DNA from 4 places in the Streptomyces gobiensis genome. Region 3 is predicted to be linked to each of the others. Evidence: riboswitches for the same ligand, from Rfam matches in the RefSeq annotation. Region 3 holds a riboswitch; each other region holds the start of a gene.
The links. A riboswitch is a leader RNA that binds a small molecule or an ion and turns the genes downstream of it on or off. The one in region 3 is predicted to bind cyclic di-AMP.
Positions count from the first base shown of each region.

Region 1: another riboswitch for cyclic di-AMP. It lies ahead of test1122_RS26890 (transglycosylase family protein); the one in region 3 lies ahead of test1122_RS06070 (peptidoglycan DD-metalloendopeptidase family protein).
Region 2: another riboswitch for cyclic di-AMP. It lies ahead of test1122_RS21515 (M23 family metallopeptidase); the one in region 3 lies ahead of test1122_RS06070 (peptidoglycan DD-metalloendopeptidase family protein).
Region 4: another riboswitch for cyclic di-AMP. It lies ahead of test1122_RS14315 (M23 family metallopeptidase); the one in region 3 lies ahead of test1122_RS06070 (peptidoglycan DD-metalloendopeptidase family protein).

Region 1 is NZ_CP086120.1:5,292,024-5,299,257, forward strand. Features, by position in the region: gene test1122_RS24610 (MBL fold metallo-hydrolase) at 1-266, opposite strand, end outside; gene test1122_RS24615 (Fpg/Nei family DNA glycosylase) at 263-1,051, opposite strand; gene test1122_RS24620 (DUF429 domain-containing protein) at 1,138-1,887, opposite strand; cyclic di-AMP (ydaO/yuaA leader) riboswitch at 2,455-2,635, shown strand; gene test1122_RS26890 (transglycosylase family protein) at 2,638-3,627, shown strand; gene test1122_RS24635 (DUF427 domain-containing protein) at 3,698-4,012, opposite strand; gene test1122_RS24640 (anti-sigma factor family protein) at 4,020-4,367, opposite strand; gene test1122_RS24645 (RNA polymerase sigma factor) at 4,451-5,017, shown strand; gene test1122_RS24650 (anti-sigma factor family protein) at 5,014-5,307, shown strand; gene test1122_RS24655 (haloacid dehalogenase type II) at 5,331-6,020, shown strand; gene test1122_RS24660 (ArsR/SmtB family transcription factor) at 6,055-6,450, opposite strand; gene test1122_RS24665 (DUF3179 domain-containing (seleno)protein) at 6,667-7,234, shown strand, end outside.
Region 2 is NZ_CP086120.1:4,628,211-4,635,444, forward strand. Features, by position in the region: gene test1122_RS21505 (M16 family metallopeptidase) at 1-132, shown strand, start outside; gene test1122_RS21510 (M16 family metallopeptidase) at 159-1,544, shown strand; cyclic di-AMP (ydaO/yuaA leader) riboswitch at 1,777-1,914, shown strand; gene test1122_RS21515 (M23 family metallopeptidase) at 1,927-2,736, shown strand; gene test1122_RS21520 (GntR family transcriptional regulator) at 2,937-3,614, shown strand; gene test1122_RS21525 (HPr family phosphocarrier protein) at 3,736-4,017, opposite strand; gene test1122_RS21530 (bifunctional acetate--CoA ligase family protein/GNAT family N-acetyltransferase) at 4,161-6,857, shown strand; gene test1122_RS21535 (DUF5998 family protein) at 6,887-7,234, shown strand, end outside.
Region 3 is NZ_CP086120.1:1,299,411-1,306,644, forward strand. Features, by position in the region: gene ppdK (pyruvate, phosphate dikinase) at 1-188, shown strand, start outside; gene test1122_RS06065 (alkaline phosphatase PhoX) at 310-1,458, opposite strand; gene test1122_RS06070 (peptidoglycan DD-metalloendopeptidase family protein) at 1,626-2,879, opposite strand; cyclic di-AMP (ydaO/yuaA leader) riboswitch at 2,882-3,062, opposite strand; gene test1122_RS06075 (ROK family transcriptional regulator) at 3,983-5,179, opposite strand; gene test1122_RS06080 (MGH1-like glycoside hydrolase domain-containing protein) at 5,307-6,686, shown strand; gene test1122_RS06085 (amylo-alpha-1,6-glucosidase) at 6,683-7,234, shown strand, end outside.
Region 4 is NZ_CP086120.1:3,074,080-3,081,313, reverse strand. Features, by position in the region: partial or broken gene test1122_RS14335 (prolyl oligopeptidase family serine peptidase) at 1-1,947, shown strand, start outside; gene test1122_RS14330 (PPOX class F420-dependent oxidoreductase) at 1,977-2,441, shown strand; gene test1122_RS14325 (hypothetical protein) at 2,441-3,163, shown strand; gene test1122_RS14320 (preATP grasp domain-containing protein) at 3,226-4,521, shown strand; gene test1122_RS14315 (M23 family metallopeptidase) at 4,669-5,757, opposite strand; cyclic di-AMP (ydaO/yuaA leader) riboswitch at 5,769-5,903, opposite strand; gene test1122_RS14310 (PP2C family protein-serine/threonine phosphatase) at 6,469-7,234, opposite strand, start outside.

The sequences.
Region 1 (7,234 bases), 4.0 Mb from region 3:
CACGGCTCGACCCGCAGGTCACCGCTCTCGTACCCGGCCATGGCCGGTTCCGTGTCGTGCTCCCCGGCCAGGCGACGCAGGGCCGTACGCAGCTCGCTGTGCTCATCGGTCACCAGCCAGGCGTCCAGCCGTCCCCCGGGAACCGCGCCGGGGCCGCCGTCGAAGGCGACACGGCGCCCGCCGTGCCGGAGCAGGAGACCCGCCGGGGCGAAACGGGGCGAGTTCATCGCCCCCATGCCGAGGAGGGTGAGCCGTACGAGGCTCATGAACCGTCCGGCTGGCACCCCGGGCACCAGACGGTGCTGCGCCCGCCCATACGCTCACGGTGCAGCGCCCCGCCGCAGCGCGGGCAGACGGGGTCGGTGTCGTCCCGGTGGCCGGTGAGCCAGGATTTGCGCGGAGGGACGCATCCGGTGGGCACCGCCGAGCGCAGGGTGCGGCGCATCTCGGTGTGCAGCCGTCGGCACTCGTCGTCGGTGAGGTCATTGGCCCGGCGGCCGGGATGCAGCCGGGCGCGCCACAGGATCTCGTCGGCGAGCAGATTGCCCAGCCCGGCCAGCACGGACTGGTCGGTCAGAGCCGACTTGATACGGCTGCGCCGCCCGGACAGCAGCTCAGCGAACTCGGCGCGGCCCACCGCCATCGCGTCAGGGCCCTGCCGGTCCAGCACCCGCGCGACATCGGCGTCGGCGTCCTCGGCGAGCCAGATGCCCCGCAGCTTGCGCTGATCGCGGTAGCGCAGGTGATGATGGCCGACGGTGAAGACGACGCGGTCGTGCGGGTCGGGCGGGTCCGTCTCGCGGCAGCAGACCAGCTCCCCGGTCATGCCGAAGTGCAGCAGCACGGTGGGCCCGTCGGTACGGGCGAGCAGCCACTTTCCATGCCGTTCCGGCTCGGTGAACCGGCGGCCTTCCACATCGCGCTTCAGCCGCCGGGCGCTCACTCCGTGCAGGACCCCCGTGTCGTTCACCTGCACCCGCTTGATCCGTTCGCCCTGTGCGCAGGAGGCGAGCACCTCCCGGAAACCCTCGACATCGGGCAGCTCAGGCATGCCATCACCCCGCCGGTCTTCGTATGTGTCCCCCGCGATGGGCCACACCTCCACGGTCGCACCGCGGATGGATCACCACCAGGCGACTACGACCAGATGGCGATGGGCAGGCCGCTCGCTGTGAGCTCGGGCGGGTCGGGCAGGCGCTCGGCCACCTGCCGGGCGACCCGGTGGGCGCTCCAGGCGGCCGCCGCCGCGTCCAATACGTCGTCGGGCGGCACGCGCCCGGCGTCGCCGAGGTCATCGGGCAGGACTACGCCGTGGGCCCGCAGCAGCCGGCGGCGGGTCAGCTGCCCGTTCCAGCTCTTCTTGGTCCCGGCCACGGGGAGGCCACCAGCCATCGTGGCAAACGAGATCTCCGGGTGCACCTCGTGCAGCCGCTCGTCCCCCGAGTCCCGGCGGTGATTGGCCTCGCGCAGCTTCTTGACCAGTCCCCACGTCTGGCGGCTCAGTCCCGAGCCGATGACCGTCCGGCAGCGCTGGTTGGCGGCGGTGTAGTCGTCTTCCTCCCACACCTGCCGTGGCGGCACCGGGAAGACCCGCGCCCGGTGCCGTCCCAGACGCGCGGCCGCCAGCCGGTCGGCCTGCCGCCACCGGGAGTCCAGCAGCCCGAGCGGAATATCGATCCCCACGGTCACGGCCTGCGGCACCTGCTCCAGCAGCCCGTCCAGGGAGGGCGCCGCGTGCGCTGCGGCGAACCGCCCATCGTGCAGCACCACGCCGACCCAGCCCGTCGGGCAGGCGTCGACCCCCACCACCTCCGTACGAGCACGGCTCACCGGCGGAGACCCTCCAACAAGGTCACGCTGGCGAGCAGCGTCAGCTACGCCGGTCATGCGACGACCGTAGCTCAGCCTCCGCCGACGACCTCCGCTGGCGATGAGTGTGGGGCACTTCGGCACTGGAGCCCGGAATGTCCATGTCTGGCGGTTCAGTCCAGAGTCGACGGCCCGGCGGACACCCGAAAAGGTTCTTTCGGTGCCCGAAAAGGGCAATCCGCCACGGATGCCAGGTAAGTGAACCAAAACTTCTTCCACCTGACGGGAAATCAGCGGGCATGGTGGTTGGAATAGGGTGATATGGGGATTCCTTCAAGGTGAGTATGGCGGGCGTCACACCCCCAGGCTCCGGTGTAATTGCACCGGAGATCCATTCTTTATCGCGTCATCAAGTCTCGTACCCCGCCTGCCTTTTAAGTAAGCACACCGGCTTCGCCCTCTCACGCTCAGAAAAGGATCCACCGCATACGGTGGTGAAATTGCCCCGCCCAGTGCGGGAACGGGAATAGTGCGTCTCCCGGACTCTTGTCTCCGCTACGTTGTTACGTTTAGCGTTCCTCCCGCCACCGCATCTCATGCGGAGGTCCTACCGCCGGGAACGCCGAATCCTGCCGCCCGGCCGGGGGAAACACATCACTCAAGGGCGGCAGGAGCGGGGGAACCAGGTAAGTGCCGTGCCGCGTACCTATAGCGGCCCGGCTTGGGGTGAAGCCACGCCTCATCGTGCTCCGGCGCGCTGAGAAATGGCCGGGCATCTCCTGTCCGAATCCGACAGCTCACCTCGTAGGCGTAGGAGAGGACACACCTATGTCTCGCGGTCGTCATCGCCGTCAGCGCAAGCCCCTGATTTCCCGTCATGTCTCCCGCGTTTCTCTCGCCCTGACCGCCGGTGGTGCGGGTATAGCCCTTCCGCTGGCCACGGCGGGCAGCGCGAGTGCCGCCCCCGTCTCCGTCTGGGACAAGGTCGCCGAGTGCCAAAGCGACGGCAACTGGTCCAGCAACACCGGTAATGGTTCTTACGGTGGGCTGGAATTCCTGCAGTCCAGCTGGGAAATGGTGGGCGGTACCGAGTACGCTCCGCGCGCTGACCAGGCCACCAAGGACCAGCAGATCGCCGCTGCCGAGAAGCTGCTCGCCGCCCAGGGCCCGGACGCCTGGCCGGTCTGCGGTCCCGGCGCCGGCCTTGCCCAGAACAGCGGCGCCCCCGACATCAGCCCTGACGCCGAAGCAGAGCCCGGGCAGGAGTCCGGTGACGCGGACCGCTATACCGTCGCCAGCGGCGACACCCTGTACGGCATCGCCACCGCCCATGACATCGAGGGCGGCTGGTCGACGGTCTACGAGGCCAACCGGGAAACCGTCGGTGACGACCCGGACCTGATCTTCCCGGGCCAGCAGCTCACCCTCGCCGAGGGCCAGGCCAAGAGCGAGGAGCGCGGCAGCCGCACCGCCGAGCGGGCCGCGCCCAAGGCCTACCCGAACAACTTGGACGGCTGGATCCACGAAGCCCTCGACATCATGAAGGCCAAGGGCATTCCCGGCACGTATCAGGGCATCCACCGCAACATCATCCGGGAGTCCAGCGGCAACCCGAACGCCATCAACAACTGGGACATCAACGCCCGCAACGGAGTGCCCTCCATCGGCCTGCTCCAGGTCATCAAGCCGACCTTCGACGCCTACCACGTCGAGGGCACCAAGCACAGCCAGTGGGACCCGGTCGCCAACATCGTCGCCGCCTGCAACTACGCGGCCGACCGCTACGGCTCGATCGACAACGTCAACGGTCCGTACTGAGCCGCTGCGTGCCGCGCCCCTGGGTGAGAGGGAGGCCGTTCGGACAGCAGTCCTCCTTCTCCTCCAGGGGTCACCGGTGCTTTGCCGGTTTCTTCTCCCGGGTGCCCTCAATGGTCACGCCGCCGCCGAAGGCGACATGGTCCTTGATCCGGCGGGCCAGCGGGCTGGGGTGCGGGTAGTACCAGGCGGCGTCGGGGCTCACGTCCCCCGCGACCCGCAGGGTGTAGTAACGGGCCTTCCCCTTCCATATGCACAGCGATGTGGTGGGGCTGTCGGTGAAGTACTCGCGGTTCAGCGACTCGGGCGGGAAGTAGTGGTTGCCCTCCACCACCCTGGTCCGAGGGGTCTCGGCGACGACCACGCCGTTCCAGATGGCGCGCATCATGGTGCGTTCACTCCTGTTGGTTCTGTTGGTTCCGCTGGATCTGCTGGTATCGGCCCGATGGTGCGAACCCGGCGGGTGCTGCCAGGCGGCTGGCGAACCGGCGCAGCCGGACGGATGCCAGTGAGGCGGGGGCACGCTGGGGGCCGTTGCGCAGGGAAGTCTTGATCAGGCGCAGCGATTCGGCGTCGCCGCTGCAGCTCCAGCAGCGGCCCAGATGGGCGGCCACCCGGGCACGGTGGACGCCGGTGAGCTCACCGTCCACGTACGCCGCGACATCGCCGCGCAGCCGCAGATGGCGGATCTTCTCCCGGCACGCGGCCCAGGAGCGCAGCTGCGGAGTGACCGACCTTGTCATATAGCGGAAACCCGTACAGCGGTGCGGAGCATTCCAGGGAATGCCTCGCCGGGCTCCCGGGTTTCCGTTGCGTGGAAGAAACAGTGGCGGGTCCGCCCCCGAACCCCGACCTGGATCGGCAACGCGCTTTCGCCCAGTATGTCCTGCCCGAGGTGGAGGTGCTGTTGCGCGTGGCGATGACGCTGACCGCCCAGCCCGCCGACGCCGAGGACCTGGTGCAGGACACCCTGCTGCGGGCCTACAAGGCGGTCGACCGGTTCGACGGCCGGCATCCGCGCGCCTGGTTGCTGACGATCATGCGGCGGGCCGAGGTCAACCGGCACCGCCGCCGTCGGCCCCACCTCCTGGACGACCCCGACGCTGACCTGGACCGGCTCGCCTCGGCCCCGTCCGGTCCGGAGGCCACGCCGGAGGAGGTCGTCGTGGGCGAGGCCTTCGATGAGGTGGTGGCTTCGGCCTTCGCCGCGCTGCCGGTCAAGCACCAGCAGGTGGTGCAGCTCGTCGACATCGACGGCCTCAGCTACGGGGAGGCCGCACGGCTGCTGGACGTACCGGAGGGGACCGTGATGAGTCGATTGCACCGGGCGCGCAAACGTATACGAGCCCGGTTGGCAGCGGCCGGGATGGCGCCGAAGCGAGGTGTGATGTGAGCGGCTGGCTGCGGCGGCGGAGCGCTGAAGACCGCCGGATGAACTGTGTGCGGGTGGCGCGCGTGCTCCAGTCCTATCTGGACGGCGAGACCGATGACCTCACCGCACGCCGGGTGGCGGCCCACCTCGAGGACTGCCGCCGATGCGGCCTTGAGGCGGCTACGTACCGGGAGATCAAGAACGCCCTGGCCCGGCGTACGGAGCCGGACACAGCGGCTGTGGAGCGCCTGCGCGGCTTCGGCACGTCCCTGCTGCGGGGTGCGGAAGGCCCGGACGGAGAAGGGACCTAGCCGGGCCGCCGACGGAGGACGACGTGCTGAACAACGGCCACCATGTGCTGGTTTTCGATGTCAACGAGACCCTCAGCGACCTGACCCCGCTGCGGGCTCGCTTCGAGGAGGTTGGTGCTCCCGCGCACCTGCTGCCCACCTGGTTCGCCGGTGTGCTGCGGGACGGCTTCGCGTTGACCGCCGCGGGGGCGTACGCGGATTTCGCAGCGGTTGCCCGGGAAGTGCTGCGAGGGTTGTTGCGCGGGCTTGCAGAGTGGTCAGGGGACGCCGACACCGCGGCACGGTATGTGCTGGACGGGTTCGCTGACCTGGAGGTGCATCCGGATGTCCCCGATGGCGTGCGGGCGCTGCGGGATGCCGGGTTCCGCCTGGTGACCATGACCAACGGCAGTTCGGCCCTGACCGAGCGGCTGCTCGCCCGGGCCGGGCTCCTGGACCGCTTCGAGCTGTTCCTCGACGTAAGCGGTCCACGGCGCTGGAAGCCCGCACCGGAGGCGTACCACTACGCGGCCGAGGGGGCAGGGGTGAGACCGGATGAAGCTCTGTTGATCGCCGTACACCCGTGGGATGTTGACGGCGCGCTGCGAGCGGGGCTGGGCGGCGCCTGGCTGCGCCGTGGAGCCGCCGCGTACCCGGAGGTGATGTCCGCGCCGACGTGCACCGCGGAGGATCTGCGGGAGCTGGCCGAGACGCTGACCGCCGGCCGGTCATGAGCTGCTTGCCGTGATCCAGCGACTCCCCGCGGGGTCAGTTCTGGCTGTCCGGGATGCGGTGACAGCAGTCCAGCGCGGCAGCGTTGTCCGCGGCCAGCGAGCGGGCCAGAACGATCAGATCCGCGACCCGGGAGTCACCCACGGAGTAGCGCAGCTTCCTGCCATCGCGGCGGGCGACGACGTAGCCGCAGTCGACAAGACAGGACAGGTGCACCGACACCCTGGGCTGGGAGATCCTGGCGTGTGCCACACAGTCGGCGGAGGTGCGTTCCCCGGCCAGGATGAACTCCAGGAGCCGCAGCCGGGTGGGATCGGACAGGGCACGGAAGAACCGCGCCACCGTGTCGGAGTGCGGGCACTCCACCGCCTCGTCGGTGGCCGGTACGACAGGGGAGCCGGCCGGTGCGGTCTTCGCGGGTGATGCGGTCATCAGCGGGCGCCTCTCCATGTGCGTCGATTCGCCTACCCGCATAGTATGGCATTTTACTATTCGGGAGCCCGTATAGAAACATGTGCTGGGACTGGCCGCGGGAGTGCTCGGCGGTGCCACAGCGCCGCCCGCTCGGGGCAGTGCCGGAAAAAGGGGAAGGTGCGCGGCAGCTCGCCGGGTTCCCGGTGTATCACCGCAGGGACAGGGAAGCGGGCCATGGACGAGCAGGCTTATACGCCGAATCCGCCGAATAAGCAGCCCAGCAGGCGGCAGATACTCAAGGGCGCCGGGGTGATCGGTGGTGCGGTCGCACTGGGCATCGGGGGCGGGGTCTATGCGCTGCGGACCCTGTCCGGCGGCTCGGGCGGCGGACCGGACTCCAGGACCTCACCGGAGGGTTCCGGTGAGCCGCCGTCGCTGGAGCGGCTGGCCGACAACGTGGTCTCCGGCGGGCCCGGCAAGGATGGGATTCCCGCGATCGACAAACCGAAGTTCGTCGACGCCGGTAAGGCCCGTTTCCTCACCGACGACGAGCCGGTTTTCGGCCTGGAACACCCGCATCTGCCGCGCGCCTACCCCCAGCTGGTGCTCGTCTGGCACGAGATCGTCAACGACACGGTGGACGGCAAGCCGCTGACCGTGACCTACTGCCCGCTCACCGGCACCGCCATCGCCTTCACCGGCCCGCCCGACGGGTCGGCCTTGACCTTCGGCACCACCGGCAATCTGGTCAACTCCAACCTGGTGATGTACGACCGCCAGACCGACTCCACCTGGCCGCAGA
Region 2 (7,234 bases), 3.3 Mb from region 3:
GAGGTACGGGCCGTGGCCGCCGCCCGGCTCCGCCCCGACAACCGTGCGGTGCTGGTCTACGAACCGACCGAGCCCGACGTCGTTTACGCCGCCGACCACACAGCCGACAACCTCGAAGGGGCCGAGCAGTGAGTAACCCCACCCCCACCACCCCCACGATGGAGCTCCATCCGCAGCCGGTCGGCGGACAGCCCAAGCCCTGGAAATTCCCCGCGCCCGACCGCGGCACCCTGCCCAACGGTCTGACGGTGCTGCGCTGTCACCGTCCAGGCCAGCAGGTCGTCGCGGTCGAGGTCAACCTGATCGCCCCCCTGGACGCCGAGCCCGAGGGTCTCGACGGCGTCGCCACCATCATGGCGCGGGCGCTGTCCGAGGGCACCGACAAGCACAGCGCCGAGGAGTTCGCCGCGGAGCTGGAGCGCTGCGGCGCCACCCTGGACGCACACGCCGACCACCCCGGGGTCCGGGTGTCCCTGGAGGTCCCGGCCTCCCGGCTGGCCAAGGCGCTCGGGCTGCTCGCCGACGCGCTGCGCGCCCCGGCCTTCCCGGACAGCGAGGTCGACCGGCTGGTGCGCAACCGGCTGGATGAGATCCCGCATGAGCTGGCCAACCCGGCCCGCCGCGCCTCCATGGCGCTGTCCAAGGAGCTGTTCCCGGCCGAATCCCGGATGTCCCGCCCCCGGCAGGGCACCGAGAAGACCGTCGAGCGCATTGACGCCGGTGCCGTACGGGCCTTCTACGAGGCGCATGTACGGCCCGCCACGGCCACCGTGGTCATCGTGGGTGACTTCACCGGCGTCGACCTGGACACGGCGCTCGCCGACACCCTCGGTGCCTGGACCGGCGCCGCCGCCGAGCCGCGCCCCATGCCGCCGATCACCGCCGATGACACCGGCCGGGTGGTCATCGTGGACCGGCCGGGAGCGGTGCAGACCCAGCTGCTCATCGGCCGGATCGGCGCTGACCGGCATGACCGGGTGTGGCCCGCCCAGGTGCTCGGCACGTACTGTCTGGGCGGCACCCTCACCTCCCGCCTCGACCGGGTGCTGCGCGAGGAGAAGGGGTACACCTACGGGGTGCGCGCCTTCGGGCAGGTGCTGCGCTCCGCGCCCTCTTCTGCCCCGGGCGGGGCTGTCGGCGCGGCGATGCTCGCCATCAGCGGCTCGGTGGCCACCGATGTCACCGGCCCCGCGCTGGCCGACCTCTGGCAGGTGCTGCGCACCCTCGCCGCTGAGGGCCTGACCGATGAGGAGCGCGATGTCGCCGTGCAGAACCTGGTGGGGGTCGCCCCGCTGAGGTACGAGACGGCAGCGGCCGTCGCCGGGACGCTCGCGGACCAGGTGGAACAGTTCCTTCCGGATGACTTCCAGGCGCAGCTGTACGCCCGGCTCGCGGAGACCGGCACGGTCGAGGCCACCGCGGCGGCCGTCAACGCCTTCCCGGTGGACCGGCTGGTCACCGTTCTGGTCGGCGACGCCGAGCAGATCGCCGGGCCGGTGGGTGAGCTGGGGATCGGTCAAGTGACCGTCGTCACAGGCCAGTAATCGCCGACCGGGCGGCCAGTGCCGCCCGGCGCGGACCCAAAAGCCCTCGGATGTCAGGACTGATATCCGAGGGCTTCTCTTATGTCCGGCCTTATGTCCGATTTGGCAGGTGATATGAGGGGTGACGGTGTGGGATGTCTGACAAAGAGGCTAGATCCTCTTGGTACTTCGCAGATGTCCGGTTTAGCTTCGGTGTCGCTGTTCGTTAGAAGTGACCGCATCCGCGGCCGACGTCCAGTGAACGCCGAGTCCCCGTGAGGGAGCCGGGGACCCACCAGTAGTCCTTGGGGTGAATCGAGCCGTGTGCTCGTAGGAGACCTTCCTGCTCCGAACCCGTCAGCTAACCCGGTAGGCGTGAAGGAAGGAAAGGAGCACGCCTGCCATGGCGTTCACCCATGCCACCGGGGCGGATCACCGACCGGGACGCGCCGTCCGCACCGGCGCCAAGATCTTCAGCGTTGCCGCCCTGACCGCCGGTCTGATCGGTTCTCTCGCAGCTCCCGCCTCCGCCGCGGGCGGCACCAAGGCCAAGCAGGTGAGCGGATTCAGCCAGGCCCTGATGATCGGCGACTCGATCGCCGAACAGATCAGCGCCCAGGCCAAGGCTCAGCAGAGCGCCGCCGACGCCAAGGCTGCGGCGGCCAAGAAGGCCAAGAAGGCCAAGAAGGAAGCCGCCGAGGCCAAGAAGAAGGCGGCGGCCAAGAAGAAGGCCGCTGAGCAGGCCAAGAAGGAGCGGGCGGCGCAGCAGGCCAAGGCCTCCCGGGCCGCCAAGCGTGCCAACCCCAACGCCTTCGTTTCACCCGTCAAGGGCTCCAAGGTCACCACCCCGTACCGGGCGGGCGGTGCCCTGTGGTCCTCCGGCAAGCACAGCGGCATCGACTTCGCCGCCGCTGCGGGCACCCCCGTCCGCTCCGTCGGCGGCGGCACCGTGGCCGTAGCGGGCTGGGGCGGCGCGTACGGTAACAACATCGTCATCCGTCACAGCGACGGCACCCACACCCAGTACGGCCACCTGTCCTCCATGGGTGTCAGGGTCGGACAGCAGGTGAAGTCCGGCCAGCAGATAGGCCGCGTCGGCTCGACCGGCAACTCCACCGGCCCCCACCTGCACTTCGAGGCCCGGATGACCCCGAACTACGGCTCGGACGTCAACCCGGTCTCCTACCTGCGGTCCAAGGGCGTCAGCGTCTGACGGCCACCGTGCGCCGCTGTGACGCATCGCACAGAGCGACGAAGACCCCTGCTTTCAGCCGGGGTCTTCGTCGTTTCACGCCCATCCCGCCGCTCTTTTTCCGCCTGATTCGGGCCGGGCGTCGGAAATAACTGGCGGTTGGAATACAGTTCGGGTCTGCGACATCTCGAAAACGTGGGGATTACGCCGGAGGTCCGACCATGCGCATTTCCGCGCACACGGTATGCACAGCGGTTCGCGATGACATCGTCTCTGGCGCCTTTCCGCCCGGCGCCCGGCTCACCGAGGAGCTGCTGGCCCAGCGCTACGGCGTCTCCCGGGTGCCGGTGCGCGAGGCCCTGCGCACCCTGGAGTCCGAGGGCTTTGTGACCACCAGGCGGCATGCCGGCGCCTGTGTCGCCGAGCCGACCGAGCAGGAGGCCGCCGACCTGCTGGACATCCGCGCCCTGCTGGAGCCGCTGGGCACCGCACGGGCCGCCCAGCGTCGCACCGAGGCGCATCTGAAGGTGCTGCGGGGGCTGGTACGGCTGGGGCAGCAGCGGGCCGAGCGGGGGCAGTTGTCGGACCTGCGGTCGCTGGGGGACTGGTTCCACGAGACGCTGGCCCAGGCCTCCGGCAGTGCCAGCCTGGCCGCGCTGCTCACCCAGCTGCGCCGGAAGATCGCGTGGATGTACGCGGTCGAGCCGCCGGTACAGGCCACCACGGTCTGGCGGGAGTATGGCGCGATTGTTGACGCGGTCGCCCGCGGGGATGCCGAGCGGGCCCGCTCGCTTGCGGCCGCGCATGTGGAGCGTTCCATCGCGGCCCGTCGGCAGCAGCGGCCGGTCGTGGTGAGGAGTTTGAAACCTACTGTAAACACCGCGCGCGGCCGCGTTTAACAAAGTCTGTATACAAATGGAGCTGGAATTCCCGGGGGTAATTACTGCTGCCCGGAAATTCCCGTAGAACATGTAAAAGCGGTGGAGCGGGGTGCTCCACCGCCTTTTTGGGCCCGGCTTCTCAGACGGTCTCGGGAAGCTCCTCAAGGCCCTCCTCGACCAGCTTGGCCAGTCGGTCCAGCGCCACCTCGGCGTCGTCTGCGTCGGAGGTGAGCACGATCTCCTCGCCACCCTCGGCGCCCAGGCCCAGAACGGCGAGCATCGACGCGGCGTTGACCGGGGTGCCGTCAGCCTTGGCGATGGTGACGGGGACGCCCGCGGCGGTCGCGGCGCGGACGAAGATCGAGGCGGGACGGGCGTGCAGGCCCTCGGCCCAGCCGACGTTGACGCGGCGCTCAGCCATGGTGTTGCCCTTCAAGTCGGAACGGTTGTCTAGACCAGTTTCGCATGGCAGGGAGAGTGCTCCCGTCCCGGCACGGTGCCCCCTCAGACTGCCCCTTCGCACGGATGTCCGCGAGCCGGTGCAACTGGCCTTACGCTGGCCCCATGCAGACGCCCACGGAGCGCGCCTACCCCACTCACTGGGAAGCCGATGTGGTGCTGCGCGACGGTGGTACGGCCCTGATCCGGCCGATCACCCCCGAGGACGCGGGTCGCCTGGTCAGCTTCTATGAGCAGGTCTCGGACGAGTCCAAGTACTACCGCTTCTTCGCCCCCTACCCCCGGCTCTCCGACCGCGACGTCCGGCACTTCACCCAGCACGACTACGTCGACCGGGTCGGGCTCGCCGCGACCGTCGGCGGTGAGTTCATCGGAACCGTCCGCTACGACCGCGTCGACGAGACCGGGCGTCCCGCCTCCGCCCCCGCCGACGGGGCCGAGGTGGCCTTCCTGGTCCAGGACGCTCACCAGGGCCGCGGCGTCGCCTCCGCTCTCCTGGAACACATCGCCGCCTGCGCCCGCGAGCGCGGGGTGCGACGCTTCACCGCCGAAGTGCTGCCCGCCAACAACAAGATGATCAAGGTGTTCACGGACGCCGGTTACTCCCAGAAGCGCAGCTTCGAGGACGGCTCCGTCCACCTCACCTTCGACCTTGAGCCGACCGCCGAGTCCCTTGCCGTGATGCGCGCCCGGGAGCAGCGCGCCGAGGCCCGCTCGGTGCAGCGGCTGCTGGCCCCCGGCTCCATCGCCGTCATCGGCGCCGGCCGACGCTCCGGTGGGGCCGGTCGCACCGTGCTCGACTCGCTGCGGGCCACCGGCTTTACGGGCCGTATATACGCCGTCAACAACCGGTTGCCCCACGGGCAGAGCGAGCTCGGGGGCGTCCCCGGCATTCCCGCGCACCGCCAGGTGAGCGCCATCCCCGAGCCCGTCGATCTCGCGGTCGTCGCCGTCCCCGTCGGCCAGGTGGACGCCATCGTCACCGAGTGCGGTGAGCACGGCGTCCAGGGCCTGGTCGTACTCTCCGCCGACTTCGACCGTGCCGAGCAGCGCGAGCTGGTCCGCAAGGCCCGTTCCTACGGGATGCGGATCATCGGCCCGAACGCCTTCGGCCTGATCAACACCTCTCCCGCCGTCCGGCTCAACGCGACCCTCGCCCCGGAAACCCCCGCCCGTGGCCGTATCGGCCTCTTCACCCAGTCCGGCGCGATCGGCATCGCCCTGCTCGCCGGGCTGCACCAGCGCGGCGCCGGGCTCTCCTCCTTCGTCTCCGCGGGCAACCGCGCCGATGTCTCCGGCAACGACGTCCTGCAGTACTGGGACGACGACTCCGATACCGATGTCGCCCTGATGTATCTGGAGTCCCTCGGCAACCCCCGCAAGTTCACCCGGCTGGTCGGGCGTACGGCCGTCCGTAAGCCGATCGTCGTCGTCAAGGGTGCCCGGCACAGTGCCAGCGCACCGCCGCCCGGCCACGCGGTTCCGGTCAGCCGCACCCCGGACGCCACGGTCGCGGCGCTGCTGCGGCAGGCGGGTGTGCTGCTGGTCGACACCGTCACCGAGCTGGTCGACGCCGGAGTGCTGCTCGCCTTCCAGCCGCTGCCGACCGGGCCCAGGGTGGCCACCCTGGGCAACGCGGAATCGCTCTGCCTGCTCACCTACGACGCCTGCCTCGCCCATGGGCTGCGTCCCCGGCCTCCCATCGACCTGACCGCTGCGGCCTCCCCGGACGACTTCCGGCGAGCGCTCGCCGACGCGCTCGCCGACCCCGATACGGACGCCGTGGTGGTGGCCGCCATCCCCTGGGTTGACGACCGCGAGACGGCGGAGCTCGCTGACGCCCTGCAGGCCGCCGCCGAGGGCTCGGGCAAACCGGTAGCCGTCGCCCACCTGGCGATAGAAGGGCTGGACACCGCTCTCAGCAGTCGGCGCATCCCCTCCTACCCCTCCCCGGAACGGGCCGTGCGGGCGCTGTCCGAAGCGGTCCGCTACGCACAGTGGCGCCGTGACGCACAGTCCCCGGGGCGAGTGCCCGACTACGACGACATCGACGCGTCCGCCGCCGCGGCGCTGCTCGCCGACGGGGCCACCGGACAGCCTCCCGGCGAGGCGGCCAGCACACAGCTCACCCCCGCGCAGACGGCAGCGCTGCTCGCGCACTACGGCATCGCCGTGCAGCCCACGCATGCCGCGCCGGACGCCGAGGCGGCGGTCACGGCCGCCCGGCGGATCGGCTATCCGGTCGCGCTCAAGACCACCGCGCCGCATCTGCGGCACCGCGCCGACCTCGGTGGGGTCCGGCTCGATATCGCCGGCGAGGACGGACTCCGACGCACCTACGCCGAGTTCACCGAAACCCTCGGTCGGCCCGCCGAGCTGCGGCCCGTCGTCCAGGCCATGGTCCCACGTGGGGTGGACACGGTCGTCCGGGCCGCCGTCGACCCGTCCATCGGCACCGTGCTCTCCTGCGGGCTCGCCGGTCCCCCCTCCGAACTGCTCGGCGACATCGCCTACCGGCTGGTGCCGGTGACCGACCGGGACGCCGCCGGGATGATCCGCTCCCTGCGGACCGCGCCCATGCTCTTCGGCTGGCGCGGCGCTCAGCCGGTGGACACCGCCGCCCTGGAGGAACTGCTGTTGCGTGTCTCCCTGCTGGTCGATGACCATCCGGAGATCGTTTCGCTCACCCTGGAGCCGGTGATCGTCGCTCCGCACGGCCTGACCGTGCTGGGCGCCGCCGTACGGCTGGCACCGCCCCCGGCCACCACCGACCTGGGTCCCCGCCGACTGCCCGCGTACTGAGCCATCTCGATCCCCGTAGGATGGGCTGCATGGCGAAGACCGGAACGACGACGCAGGGGCTGCGTGCGGCGATCGAGCGCAGCGGCTACTACCCGGCTCTCGTGGCGGAGGCGGTGGAGGCCGCGGTCGGCGGCGAGCCGGTCGCCTCGTATCTCGTCCACCAGGAGACGACGTTTGACTCCAACGAGGTACGCCGCCATGTCACGGTGCTCGTCCTCACCGGCACCCGCTTTATCGTCAGCCACACCGATGAGCAGGCCGCCGACACCACCTCCCCGGCGCCCTACGCGACGACGTCCACCGAATCGGTGAAGCTGGAACGGATCTCCTCCGTCGTGCTCAGCCGCGTCGTCGCCAACCCCGAGTCGTACACCCCC
Region 3 (7,234 bases):
CGGGCCGGGCCACCCGCCCCGACCTCAAGCTCGGCGTCTGCGGTGAGCACGGCGGCGACCCGGAGTCGGTGCACTTCTTCCATGAGGCGGGCCTCGACTACGTCTCCTGCTCGCCGTTCCGCATTCCGGTCGCCCGGCTGGAGGCGGGCCGCGCGGCGGCGGCGTCGGACGGCAGCGACAGCCGCTGAGCCTCCGGGGCCGCCGCCGCGCCCCGACCCTCACCGACGGCGGCGACCCCGGGACCCGGAAGGGGGCGGTCCGGCACCTGTGCGGAGGTGCCGGACCGCCCCCTTCACTGTCCGGGAGCTGTTATGAACGGAAGGGGCCGGTCACCTCATAGGTGATACCGCCCGAGGATCTGCCGGTGGTGCCGCGCTGGCTGGAGAAGTACAGCCGGGTCCCATCGGGGGAGAAGGCCGGGCCGCAAATCTCCGAGCGGGACTGGCCCTCGATCCGCAGGAACGGAGCGACGATCTCGTCCGGGGTGATGAGGACGATCTCCATATTGCCGCCGTCCTCCGCGACGAAGAGATCACCCGAGCTGCTGCCGGTGATGTTGTCAACGCCGGTCAGCGGTGCGCCGCTGCCGATCGCACCGGCGTCGTAGGCCAACTCAAGGGTGGTGCTCTCCGCGTTGTACTGCCATACCCGGTTGTCGCCCTTGGTGGTGAACCAGCAGGTGTTGCCCGCGTAGTGGCAGCCCTCGCCGCCGTCGAACCGCTTGGCGGCGGCGACCTGGTCGCGGGTCGCCCCGGACGCGCCGCCGGGATCGGGGACGGTCGCCCAGCCGATCGTGCCGCCCGCCTCGGTCAGCACCTCCAGGGTGCCGCTGGACAGATCGCCCCAGATGTCGGGGACGAAGCGATAGAAGCAGCCGTCCCGCTCGTCCTCGGTGAGGTAGATGACCTTGCGGACCGGGTCGGCGGCCGCTGCCTCATGCGTGAACCGGCCCATCGCGTCCCGCCTGACGGCGTCCTGGACGCCCCAGGGGTCGGTCTCGAAGACATAGCCCCGGGTGACCTCCTCGCAGGAGAGCCAGCTGTTCCACGGGGTGGCGCCGCCCGCACAGTTGCGGTTCGTGCCGCTGAGCGTGCGGTAGGCGTCGGTGATGTTCCCGGCGGGGTCGAAGCGGACCGCGCCGACGCCGCCGGTCGAGCCGATCTCGGAGTTGGACACATAGATCCACCCTCCTCCATCGGCGAAGCAGGCGCCGCCGTCCGGGGCGGGGTGCCAGGTGTAGGAGGTGCCGGGCACCGGCCGGCTGGAGCGTGCGATCACCCGGCTGCTGAAGCGCTCGGGCAGCCGGATGCCGTTGCCGTCGGCCGGGTTGAGGGGCCCATAGGGGCTGGGGCCGGGCTGGGCGGGGTCGGCCACGGCGGCGCCGCGCCATAACGAGCCGCCGAAGGCGGCCGCCGATCCGGCTATGACTGCTCCGCGCAGGAAATTTCGACGTTCCACGGTTACCTCACCGGAAGTCGTCTGGCTCCATGGCCGGCCGGCCATGAAGTTGAGCGCTCCGGAAGATAGAACCGCGACCTTTACGGGGCGGCAACAGCCCGTGAACCGGCCGTGCCTGTCAATCGGCACGACCGGTTCACGATGGGGGAACTCGGTGGCGGGACCTGTCAGATGGACACGCCGTGCGAGCGGAGGTAGGCCAGCGGGTCGATGTCCGAGCCGTAGTTGGGGCTGGTGCGGACCTCGAAGTGCAGATGCGGGCCGGTGCTGTTGCCGGTCGAGCCGGACCGGCCGATCTGCTGACCGTTGCTGACGGACTGGCCCGGCCGCACGGACAGCGACGAGAGGTGGGCGTACTGGCTGTAGCGGCCGTCGGCGTGCTTGATGACGACCTCGTTGCCGTACGAGCCGCCCCAGCCCGCGGAGACCACGGTGCCCGAGGTGACCGCCTTGACCGGGGTGCCCGTGGGCACGGCGAAGTCAACGCCGGTGTGATAGCCGCTGGACCAGCTGGAGCCGGTGGCACGGTAGGGCGTGGTCGGCCTGGAGTCGACCGGGGCGGAGTAGCCGGTGGCGTTGCTGGCACCGGTGTCGCTGTCCGACTTCTGGGCCGGAGCCTCGGGCTTCTCCTGCTTCGGCTCGGGCTTCGGCTGCTCGGGCTTCTTCTCCGGCTTCGCCTGCTCCGGCTTGGGCTCCGGTGCCTTGGGCTGCGGTGCCTTCGGCTGCTGCGGCTTGGCCTCGCCCTCGGCGAGGGTGAGCTCCTGGCCGGGGAAGATCAGGTCCGGGTCGCTGCCGACGGTCTCCCGGTTGGCCTCGTAGACGGTCGGCCAGCCGCCCTCGATGCTCCTCGCCGTGGCGATCCCGTACAGGGTGTCACCGCTGACGACGGTGTAGGACTCCTCGGACTTCTGCTCCGGCTCCTGCTTCTGCTGCGGCTTGGGCTGCGGCTGCGGCTTGGCTTCCGGCTGGGCCTTGGCCTTGGCCTGCGGGGCGGACTGCTCCTTGCCCTCCGGGCTGATGTCCGGGGCGCCGCTGTTCTTGCTGAGCCCGGCACGCGGACCGCAGACCGGCCAGGCGTTCGGGCCCTGCATGGCGAGCAGCTTCTCGGCGGTGGCGATCTGCTGGTCCTTGGTGGCCTGGTCAGCGCGCGGGGCGTACTGGGTGCCGGCCGCGGCTGCCCAGCTCGACTGCTGGAACTGCAGGCCGCCATAGAAGCCATTGCCGGTGTTGATGGACCAGTTGCCGTTGCTCTCGCACTCGGCGACCTTGTCCCAGACGGAGACGGGGGCGGCACTCGCGCTGCCCGCCGTGGCCAGCGGAAGGGCTATACCCGCACCACCGGCGGTCAGGGCGAGAGAAACGCGGGAGACATGACGGGATATCAGGGGTTTGCGCTGACGGCGATGACGACCGCGAGACATAGGTGTGTCCTCTCCTACGCCTACGAGGTGAGCTGTCGGATTCGGACAGGAGATGCCCGGCCATTTCTCAGCGCGCCGGAGCACGATGAGGCGTGGCTTCACCCCAAGCCGGGCCGCTATAGGTACGCGGCACGGCACTTACCTGGTTCCCCCGCTCCTGCCGCCCTTGAGTGATGTGTTTTCCCCCGGCCGGGCGGCAGGATTCGGCGTTCCCGGCGGTAGGACCTCCGCATGAGATGCGGTGGCGGAGGAACCGTAGACACAACGATTTCGCCAAGACAAGAAGGGTGGAGATCGGAAGCCTCCGCACAGTTGCCGCACAGCGGATTTTAGCCACCGTATGCGGTGGATCCTGTTCCGAGAGTGAGAAAGCGGATCCTGGGTCTTTACTTAAATCCTGTGCTGAGCAGGGGAATTGACGAAGGAATGGCAAATGATTCGACCGGTGCAATTGCACCGGTCGGCAATTCTGTGAATCCCGTCACCCGCGCTCTGCGTGTGCCGCTGATTTCCTGTCAGAACACGACTGTTCCCCGGGATTGACATCCGTAACGATTGTCCGGTTCATCCTTCGGTGAGCGTTCAGTCGCTGCTCAACCCTGCTTCCCGGAACAGCCGGGGCCATGCGTGACTTCTGTCGGCGCCCAGCGAGCCGGGTGACATCCACCCCCATATCACATCAAGTCGGCCCCCGACTTCGCTCTTTCCCGTAACTGGAACTATGTCCAGAGATGCCCGTATTACACCATCTTCGCAGGCCTGCGATGCACCCGTCCGCTGTTCCCCCAGTTTGGGCACACCATCGCTAAGGGGCGCAGTTGTTCGGGCACACCGTGGTTACAGTGATGGGCCCGGGCTTTCCATCCGGCGCGGGTTCCTCGGTGACGACGACTTGACGCCGTGTCCCGCATGGGCACGTTCGGGCAGCGTCATCGAGCTCGCGTTCGGCGATGGCTTGGACGCGCGCCAGAAGATCTCTCATGTATCGGTCCCGCTTCCATCGGTAACTCTCCTTACATCCGTGCCTGCAGGACTTGATCCTTTCGGTGATGTACTTGGTAACGAACGCAAGACGGCCCGGTAACCCGACTGAGGGGCGTGGGCTAGCCGTGAAGGGCTGCCAGCCGTGCGTCGGCTCGGCCGGGCGCGTAAAGGTGCTCCACCACCATCGCGCCGGCCCCCAGTACCCCAGCCCGGTCGCCGAGAGCGGAGGTGCCCACCTGTAGGTGGGCGGTCGTGCGAGGCATGGCCCGCTGGTAGAGCACCTCCCGCACCCCCGTGAGGAACGGCGTCCCCGCCAGATCACCCGCGATCAGCAGAACCCCCGGGTTGAGCAGCGTGACCACGGTGCCCAGCACCTCCCCCACCCGACGGCCGGCCTGCTGGGCCAGCCGGACCGCCTCGGGCTGACCGACGGCGAGCCGGTCGCGTACATCCGAGCCGGAGGCGGCCGGGACCCCGGCGGCGGTGAGTTCCCGGGCCAGTGCCCGGCCACTGGCGACCGCCGCGAGGCAGCCATGTGAGCCGCACATGCACAGGGCGTCCAGCCGGTCGTGCAGCCGGATATGGCCAATGTCCCCGGCACCGCCGTCAATGCCGCGGTAGATCTCGCCGCCCACCACGACCCCGGCGCCGATTCCGGTGGAGGCCTTCACCAGAAGCAGGGCGGCACAGTCGGGATGCCCGGTGCGCTGCTCGGCGAAGGCCATCAGATTCGCGTCATTGTCGACCAGAACGGGCAGCGGTCCCAGACCGAGCGACCGCCGCATCCCCTCGGGGATCGGATGCCGGTCCCAGCCCGGCATGATCGGCGGCTGGACCACCCGCCCGGAGGCCCAGTCCACCGGGCCGGGTACGGACAGTCCGACACCGCAGACCGTGTCGGGGGCCGTCCCGGAGTCCTTGAGCAGCGTGATGAACCACTGCCCGAGCTGGTCGAGCACCGGGTCGGGGCCGTCCTCGATGAGCAGCTGACCGGTATGCTCGGCCAGCACCGTGCCGCTGAGGTCCAGCACCGCCGCCCGGCCGTGCCGGGTGTCCAGATCGGCGGCGAGCACGACGGCGTGCGAGCCGTCGAACTCCAGCCGCACCGAGGGCCGTCCGCCATTCGGGGTGCCCGCTGGTGCGCTCACGCCCTCCCGGATCCAGCCGGCCCTGAAGAGCTGATCGAGCCGCTGCCCCACGGTGGACCTGGACAGCCCGGTGGCGCGCAGCAGTTCCCCGCGTGTGGTCGCCTGACCGCTGCGGACCAGCCGCAGCAGATGGCCCGCGCTTGCCTGGCTCGCTGTTGTCGGCGACATGCCCCGTACTCCTACCGCTCACGCATCTCACACAACTATCGGCCATCACTCAGAAGTTTCGCTTGTCCATGAGACAACACGGCGCTAGTTTTGCTTGTTAATCAGACGTAACTCTTCGGAGTCCTCCATGGAACATGTGGTTCAGCAGGACGGCTGTCCGCGGGTCCGGTTCACCGAGCGCGGCGCGGTCACCGCCCAGCACGCGCGGCGTGTGCTGAGCCGCAACTGGACGGGCAGCTCAACCGTGCCCTCGCACAGCCTCTACCCGCACCAGTGGAGTTGGGACTCCGCGTTCATCGCCATCGGGCTGCGTCATCTGTCAGCGCTACGTGCTCAGCGGGAGTTGGAGACACTGCTCGCCGCCCAGTGGGGCGACGGACGTATCCCGCATATCGTCTTCAATCCGGCGATACCCCATGAAGCGTACTTTCCCAGCCCGGACTTCTGGCGCTCCACCACCGCGGGCGCCGCCGCCGGTGCCCCCACCCGGACCGAAACCTCCGGAATTGTGCAGCCACCCGTGCACGCGCTCGCCGCATGGCTGGTGCACCGCGCCGATCCCGGTGCCTCCTGGCGGCGCGGTTTTCTCCCCCGGCTCTACCCCCGGCTGGCGGCCTGGCACCGCTATCTCACCGAGCGCCGGGACCTGGGCGGCCATGGCCTGGTGTCGGTCATCCACCCATGGGAGCCCGGGATGGACAACAGTCCCTGCTGGGACGGCCCGTTGGCACGCATCACCCCCGCTGCCGCCCACTCGTTCCGGCGCGCGGACCTCGGCCATGGGGCCGCCATCGACCGGCCCACCGATCTCGACTACGGCCGGTATGTCCGGCTTGCGGCCGACTACCGCGACCGCGGCTACCACGACCATGGCCAGGCGGAAACGGCACACCCCTTCGCCGTTGAGGACCCAGGCGTCAACTCCCTGCTCATCGCCTCGGAGCACGCCCTCGCCGGGATCGCGCTGGCACTCGGCCGCGACCCGGCCGGTCATCTGGACCGGGCGCGGCGGCTCACCGAGGCACTGATACGGCGGATGTGGCACCCCGACATGGGGCAGTTCCTCTGCCATGACGTACGAGCCGGCGCGCCCATCCGGGAACGCGGTGTGGCCGGGCTGCTGCCGCTCATCGTGCCCGGGCTGCCGGGCGACATCGCCGCCGCGCTGCTGCGCACGGCCACCGGCGAGCACTTCGGCCTGGGCGGCTCGGCCCGGCTGGTGCCCAGCTACGATCTGCGCGGCCCCGCCTTCGATCCGCACCGCTACTGGCGCGGGCCCGCCTGGTTCAACGTCAACTGGCTGCTGGAGCGCGGTCTTCGGCAGCACGGACACCTGGAGCGGGCCGACGAACTGCGGTCCGCCGCGCTGACCGCGGCGGCCGCCTCCGGTTTCGCCGAGTACGTCGATCCGTACACCGGGGAGGCGCGCGGCACCCGCGACTTCAGCTGGACGGCCGCGCTCACCCTCGATCTGCTGGCCGAGCCCGAGGGAGGCACCCACCGATGACCACAGCGGAGCACCGGCTTCTCGTCCACAGCGGCACCTTCGCCGCAGTGGGGCCGTCCGGCGATATCACCGGCGCGCGCGGCCTCTCCCCCGACGGGCTCTTTCTGCGCGACGCCCGCCATCTGAGCCGCTGGCAGCTGACGGTCGACGGCACCACCCCCACCGTGCTGGTGCCCGCCTCCGACGGACCGACGGCCTCCGCCGTGCTGACCCCGGCCGGCAGCCGCGCCGAACCACCCGCGCACACCGTCTTCCGCGAACAGTCGGTGACGGCGGGCGCGCTCATCGAGCGGATCCGGCTCACCAGCAATCGCGCCCAGGCCGATATGGCCCGGCTGGCGCTCACCGTGGACGCTGACTTCGCCGACCAGTTCGAGCTGCGCTCCGACCATCGCTGGTATGAGAAACCGGGTGCGGTGCGCACCCGTGAAACCCTCCCCGACGGCGTGGAGTTCGGCTACCGGCGCCGGGAGTGGTACTCCCGCACCGTGGTGACCGCCGACCCGCCGCCGGAGGCGGTGGAGGAGACCGGCAGCGGCGCCCGGCGG
Region 4 (7,234 bases), 1.8 Mb from region 3:
GGGAAGAGCGGCTGCTGGTGGATCCGCGCAGTCTGCTGGGTGGTGCCGTTGAGCGGTTGGCGCGTGAGGAGCGGGCTCGTCGGGAGCACGCTCGGGAGTTGTCTTCCGGGATTGTCGGCTACGCGGCGGATGGTGGCTGTCAGTTGCTGGCCTTCGCGCTCTCGGGGCAGCTGTGGACGGTCCGGACCTCGGATGGTGCGGTACGGCGGCTTCCTGCCGTGGAGCCGGTGGTCGATCCCCGGCCGGATCCGACAGGGCGGTGGATCGCCTATGTCAGTGGGGGCGCTCTGCGTGTGGTGGGGGCTGATGGGGACGGGGACCGGACGGTCGCTGTGCCGGACGGGCCCGAGGTTGGCTTCGGGCTGGCCGAGCATGTCGCCGCCGAGTCGATGGGGCGTCCCGGTGGTTACTGGTGGGCGCCGGACGGGCGCCGGGTGCTGGTCGCCAGGGTGGACACCTTTGCCGTACAGCGGTGGTATCTCGCCGATCCCACAGATCCCGCCCGTTCGCCGGTCGCCTTGCCCTACCCGGCTGTCGGCACTGCCAACGCCGGGGTGAGTCTGTGGGTTGTGGATGTGGAGGGCGGCACGTCGGCGGAGCGCACGGCTGTGGACTGGGATGCCGGGGCGTTTGAGTATCTGCCGAGCGCGGGCTGGGATGCGTACGGGCCCTACGCCGCCGTGCAGAGCCGCAGTCAGCGGCACGTTCGGGTGCTTGGCATCGACGCCGTCACCGGCGCTACCGAGGTGCTGGCGGAGCAGCACAGCGACGCCTGGGTGGAGCTCGTACCGGGGCTGCCCGCGCGGACTGCAGGAGGCGTCCTGTTGACCAGCGCCGATCAGGACGATACGCGGCGGCTGGTGGTTGGCGGGCGGTCCGTTACCCCGCCTGGTCTTCAGCTGACGGCCGTGCTGGCGGTAGATGGGGAGACGGTGCTGTTCGCCGCGTCGGAAGAGCCGACGCAGACGCATCTGTGGGCCTACGATCCCGCCTCGGGGCTACGGCGGTTGAGCGACGAGTCCGGTGTACACAGTGGTACGCGGCGGGCTGGCACCACCGTCCTCGTCTCCCGCACCCTGGATCGCCCGGGTAGTCGTACTGCTGTCCTGTGGGAGGCCGGCGAGGGGGAGATCGCCTCGTATGCCGAGCGGCCGGTGCTGGAGCCGCGGGTGGAGATGCTGTCCCTTGGACCCCGCAAGCTGCGCGCCGCCCTGTTCCTGCCGTCCTGGCACCGTCCCGGAGACGGTCCGCTGCCGGTGCTGATGGACCCCTACGCCGGACCCGCGTTGCGCAAGGTGACCGCTGAGCAGGCGTGGTGGACGTATGTCTCGCAGTGGTTCGCCGAGCAGGGCTTCGCGGTGCTCGCGGTGGACGGCCGCGGCACGCCCGGCCGTGGGCCCGCGTGGGAGCGGGCGGTCCATCTGGACCTTGCCGGACCGGTGCTGGACGACCAGGTGGCGGCGCTTCAGGAGGCCGCCGGGCGGTGTCCCTCGCTGGATCTGACCCGGGTGGGCATCCGCGGGTGGTCCTTCGGCGGGTTCCTCGCGGCTCTTGCGGTGCTGCGCCGCCCTGATGTCTTCCACGCCGCCGTCGCCGGAGCCCCCGTCACCGACCAGCGGCTGTACGACACGCACTGGCGGGAGCGGCATCTCGGTCACCCCGATGAGCACCCGGAGGCCTACGACCGCTGCTCGCCGATCCTGGAGGGCGGCGTCGCTGAGCCGCCCGCTGCTGCTGGTGCACGGGCTCGCCGACGACAACGTGGTCGCGGCGCACACCCTGCGGTTGTCCGCCGCACTGCTGGCAGCCGGGCGGCCGCACGAGGTGCTGCCGCTGCCCCGGGCGACGCATCTGCCCTCGGAGGAGGGGGTGGCGGAGAATCTGCTGCTGCACCAGCTGGACTTTCTGCGTCGTGCGCTGGGGTTGTCACGGCGGGCGGCGCGCTGAGAGGTGGAGGGCGCCCGATTGGGGTGGGTATGGCTACGGTGGACTCGCTGACGGGAGAGGAGTTCTTCGTGGCAGAAGGTGCGTTGCTGGCGTTGTTCGCTGAGCGGAAGCTTGGGGTGCTGGCCACCCTTAAGGGGGATGGGTGGCCGCAGCTGTCCAACGTTAATTATGCGTATGACCCGGATGAGCGGATCGTCCGGATCTCTACGACCGACGACCGGGCCAAAGTGCGGAATCTGCGGCGGGATCCGCGGGCTTGTTTTCATGTGATGTCCGAGGACGGCTGGGCCTGGACGGTGGGTGAGGGGACGGCTGAGCTGTCGGGGGTGGCGGCGGATCCGTATGACGATGTGGTGGCGGAACTGATTGACGTCTATCGGGCCATTCGGGGGGAGCATCCGGACTGGGAGGAGTTCCGGGCGGCGATGGTCGCTGAGCGGCGGTTGGTCGTACGGCTTGAGGTTGAGCACGCGTATGGGAAGTACCGCGAGTGATGCGGGGGCTGGGGGCGGTGCCGCTGCTGGAGCCGCTGGCGTATCCGGGGCGGGTGGTGGACAGGCCGGGGCTGTTGTCCGGTGGGGAGTTGCTGCCGCTGCGGGGGTACGACGCGGCGGGGCGGGTGCCGGTGCTGGCGGTGGGGTCCAACGCGTCGCCCGCGCAGTTGAGCTACAAGCTGGCGCGGGCCGGTGTGTCCGGCACGGTGCCGATGGTGCCGGTACGGGTGCGCGGCGTGGGGGTGGGGCTGTCCGGGCACATCAGCCGGGTGGGATATGTGTCGGCCTCGCCCTGGCTGCTGCTGGGGCGGGAATCGGCGCTGGTGGTGACCTGGCTGGAGGAGGCGCAGCTGGCGGCGGTGGATCGTACGGAGCTGCCGTTCAAGCGGGCTTTTCTGCCTGCGGATGAGTTCCCTGTGACGGTGCCGGGGGACGGCGCGGATATAGCGGGGGCGTCGTTTATAGGGGCGTATGTGTACGTCAATCGGCGGGGAGTGCTCGGGTATCCGGATGGGTCGCTGCGGGCGGGGGGTGAGCAGCGGTCGGTGCTGGCCGGGCTGTTGCGGCAGTCGGTGCGGCTGCGGGAATTGTTCGGGGCGACGCCGGAGTCGTGGGTGAGGAGAGCGCGGGAGGATCCGGAGCTTGCAGGAAAAGGGACGGCGGTATTCCGGGATGAGGGGTGGGTGGTGGAACAGCCGGAATTCGCCCCGTATGTGCTTTAGGGGGGTGACCAGTAAAGTAATTCTCTGTGTATAGAGCCGATGCACAGAGTGAGCGAGACCCGTTGCTGATTCTGTCGAACCGGATCAGCGAGATCCTGTCGGACACCTGGCTGTCAGGCCTGCTGGGGGCCACGGTGGCGCAGTCTCCGCGGAAGATCTGGCTTGTCGAGCCCGGTGATGTGGTGGTGACGCCGCTGCCCGTACCGCCCGCGTTCAAGGCGTACGCGTGCGAGCTTATTGAGGTGGACCCGGACGCGGTGACGGTGCTGACCGTGCCGTCCGGCACGAAGGTTCCGCTGGCCGAGGCCGTCCGGCGGGACGGGGTCATGGGCCGGCTGCGCGAGATCGCCGAGGGCCGGCCGGAGATGCGGATTCTGCCGTACCAGCTGGACCGGTCAATTGCTGAGCTGGCCGCCACGCTTGGGCTTCCGCTGCACCATTACGGGTCGGCGGGGGTGGGGAACGAGGCGCTGGACGCGGTCTACCGGCTCAACGCCAAAAGCGGCTTCCGGGAGGCGGCGGAGCGGCTGGCTTTCCCGGTCCCGGATGGCAGGGTCTGCCGCGATGCGGCGGAGCTGCGGGCGGCCGTCTCGGAGATGTCGGCGTATCCCCAGCTGATCGTCAAACCGGCCCGTTCGTCGAATGGGTATGGCATCACGCGTCTGCCGCAGGCCAGTCCGGCGGAGATTGAGGAGCGGATCTCCGCGTATCTGCGGACGGCGGGTGATCTGCCGGGCGGGTGGGTCGTCGAGGAGTACATCGACGCGGCACTGGATGTGAGTGTGCAGGTGCTGGCGGAGCCCGGCGGGGCCCGGGTGCTGTACCACGGGATGATGCGCAATACCGAAGACGCCTATCGCGGGTACTGCTCTCCGCTGCCGGAGACGCCGGAGACGGCAGGCGAGGGGACTGACCGTTTGCTGTGGATGGGTGAACGGTTCGGTCACTACCTGGCCGAACATGGCTACTACGGGCACTGCTCGGTCGACGCCAGACTCACCGGGGACGGCCGTGTGTACGCCATTGAGAGCAATGTCCGCCGTACCGGCACCACCACTTTTGACGTGCTGGTTCACCGCTTGGTCCCGGATGCCCGTGTGGGTGGTGGGGCTGGTGCGCCGGGGCCCGTATGGGTCGCCGACTGCCGGCCGGGCGGCATGCCACGGGACTTCGGCCAGGCCGTGGCGCGGTTGCGCACGGGCGGCCTGGCGTTCGACCGGAAGCACGCGGAAGGTGCGGTCCTGCTCAACAGCGCCCTGGTGCCGGAGGGCAGGTGGTCGTATCTGGTCATCGGGGACAGCCATGAGCGGGTGCTGGAGCTGGAACGGGCGGTGCACGCGGAGTTGGGGCTGCGGTAGTCGCATCGGGCGGGCCCACGAAAGGCCGGCGGCCCTGGTGTCGGGGGGTGGTCCACCAGGGCCGCCGGGGCAGGCGTCGCCGTCCCGTCCCCTCCTGGTGCGGGACGGCGACGGGGTACAGGGGTACGGGGGATGAGGGGCGGCGGGCTAGACGTTGAGACCCTTGCCGCGTAGCCAGGCGAGGGGGTCGACGGGGTCGCCGCCGCCGGGGCGGACCTCCAGGTGGAGGTGCGGGCCGGAGGAGTTGCCGGTGGAGCCGACTCGGCCGATGGTGTCGCCGGTGGTGACCTTGCCGCTGGTCTTGATCATGGAGGAGAGGTGGGCGTACCAGATTTCGGTGCCGTCATCGAGCTCCAGGACAATGCGGTAGCCGTACGAACCGGCCCAGCCCGCTTCCTTGATGGTGCCGGTGTGCACCGCCTTGACCGGTGTGCCGCTGGAGGCGGTGAAGTCCTGGCCGGTGTGGTTGGCGCTCCACATGGAACCGGAGGAACCGTAGCCGGGCCCAAGTCCCTGGTAGGAGCTGAGCGGGAGGGTGAAGCTGGCGGCGAGCTTGCGCAGCCGCTCCTCCTCCGCCTTGCGCTTACGCTCCTCCTCGGCCTTCCGCCGCCGCTCGGCCTCCGCCTTGCGCTCCGCCTCGGCCACCTTGGCCGCCTCGGCGGCGGCCGCTTCCGCGGCCTTGGCGGCGGCCTCCGAGGCGGCGGCCTCCAGCGCCTGCTGGTCGGCGGCGGCCTGCTGCTGGTCGGCCTGCTGAAGTATCCGGGCCCGGAGTGCCTCGCCCGCGTCGGTCTGGCCCGCGGCGGTGTCCGCGCCGCTCAGCCCGGCCTGGGTGAGGGGGGCGGCGGCCACGGTCGTATCGGCCGCGTTGCCGTCGCTGCCACCGGACACAAGGTCGCCGACGCCGGGGAGATCGGCCATGTCGGGCAGTACGTCCGGCATGGAGACGGGCGCCTTGGGCTTGTCCTGCGCGGTGGCCATGCCGCCCGCGCCGATGGCCGCGACCATGCCGACACCGAGGACCGCGCCGCTGCGTCCCATGCCGCCGCGCTGCTTGCCTACGCGATGGCGGCCACGTACGGGGCGTATGGAGTCTTCGGTGGGATTCCACTCGTCCCAGGAATCACCGGCGGACGGGCCATAGGCAGCGTACTCACCGGACTCACCGGGTTCGCCGAACTCGCGGGGCTCATGGAGTTCGTTGTATGGAGCCTCGGGGGCAGGCCTGCTTGACGCCACGGGGGCGCTCTCCTTTCCTTCCTTCTCGCCTACCGGGTTAGCTGACGGGTTCGGAGCAGGAAGGTCTCCTACCGGCAACTTCCAGGGGAAGCTGCCCGATTCACCCCAAGGTGGTGGTTCCCCGGTTCCTTTGGTGCAGTTGTTGTGCCTGATAGTGCACTGTCAGGATTCGGCCAAGGCGCACGGTGCCGCCTCTTGCGACGGCAGTGACGACCGCGCTGCGTTATCGAACGTTAATAGACCCGGACGCTGGATTCCAAGTCCTCCTGGGAATAAGTAGCCACCGCCACCACGACTTTCCTCGCTCGGCCGGACAGAGTCGGGCATAACCACGAGTAAAATAAATCCAAGTCTTCCGCTTCTTAGCCAAGTTGTTATGCGGAGGGATTCGACTCAATCACGCTGGGTGATAGCAGTTGTGAGTCCGATGCGGTCCCGTCCATTCAGGGTGGGCACCAACTGACGGCTGCACGTCCGGCTGAAGGCGACGTAATGGGCCGTCACGGGGCGTGCCCTGGTGCGTTGCAGGGCACACCAGACCATGGCGCCATATGCCTTATGTGACCGCTCATCGTCATGTTGTGCGAGGGTTACGTTGCTCGGGAGGGTGCTTTCCCCGGTCCCTGCCCCAGCTACCGCTGGGGGTGCCCCCAGGAGGTGCCCCCACGCCCTGCGGAACGACTGCCCACAACGAACGACTGCCCACAACGGCTATGGGCGGTTGGCTACTGCTAGTAGGGCCATGTCGTCGGTGGGTTCGCCGGCTGTGTGTCTGGCCACGTCGGCGAGTAGCGCGTCCAGCAGGCCGTCCGGGTCGCGCTGGGCCCAGCCGCCTGTGGAGGCGCGGCGGGCCGGTTCGTAGAAGGCGCCGCTGGCGTTGCGGGCCTCGGTGAGGCCGTCCGTGTAGAGGAGCAGGGTCGCGCCGGGCGGGAAGGCGGTCTCATCGGTGCCGACCGGGACGGGCCGGTCGGCGTTCAGGTCTCCCAGGCCCAGCGGCAGCGCGGGCGTGGACGGCTCCAGGGTCCGTACGGTGCCGTCGGTGCCGTCGGTGCCGTCTGCGCCGTCGGCATACAGCAGCAGCGGCGGCGGATGGCCCCGGTTCACCAGCCGTAGCCGGTCGTTGTCGGCCACCTCCGCCAGTACGGCCGTGATGAAACCCTCGACGTACTCCACGCCCTCCCTGCGCTGCCGCTCCCGGAGCAGCGCGTGGTCCAGCCGGGCGGCGACCTGCTCCAGCGAGGTCTCCTGCTCGGCGGCCTCCCGGAAGGTGCCGATGGCCAGGGCCACCGCCCCGACCGCGCCCAGGCCCTTGCCGCGTACATCGCCGACGAGCAGCCGGACGCCGTGCGGGGTCTTTTCGACCGCGTAGAGATCGCCGCCGATCAGCGCATCGGCGTGGGCCGCCTCATAGCGGGCGGCGATCTCCAGTGCGCCTATCCGGGCCGGGGGTGTCGGCAGCACGGCCAGCTGGGCGGCC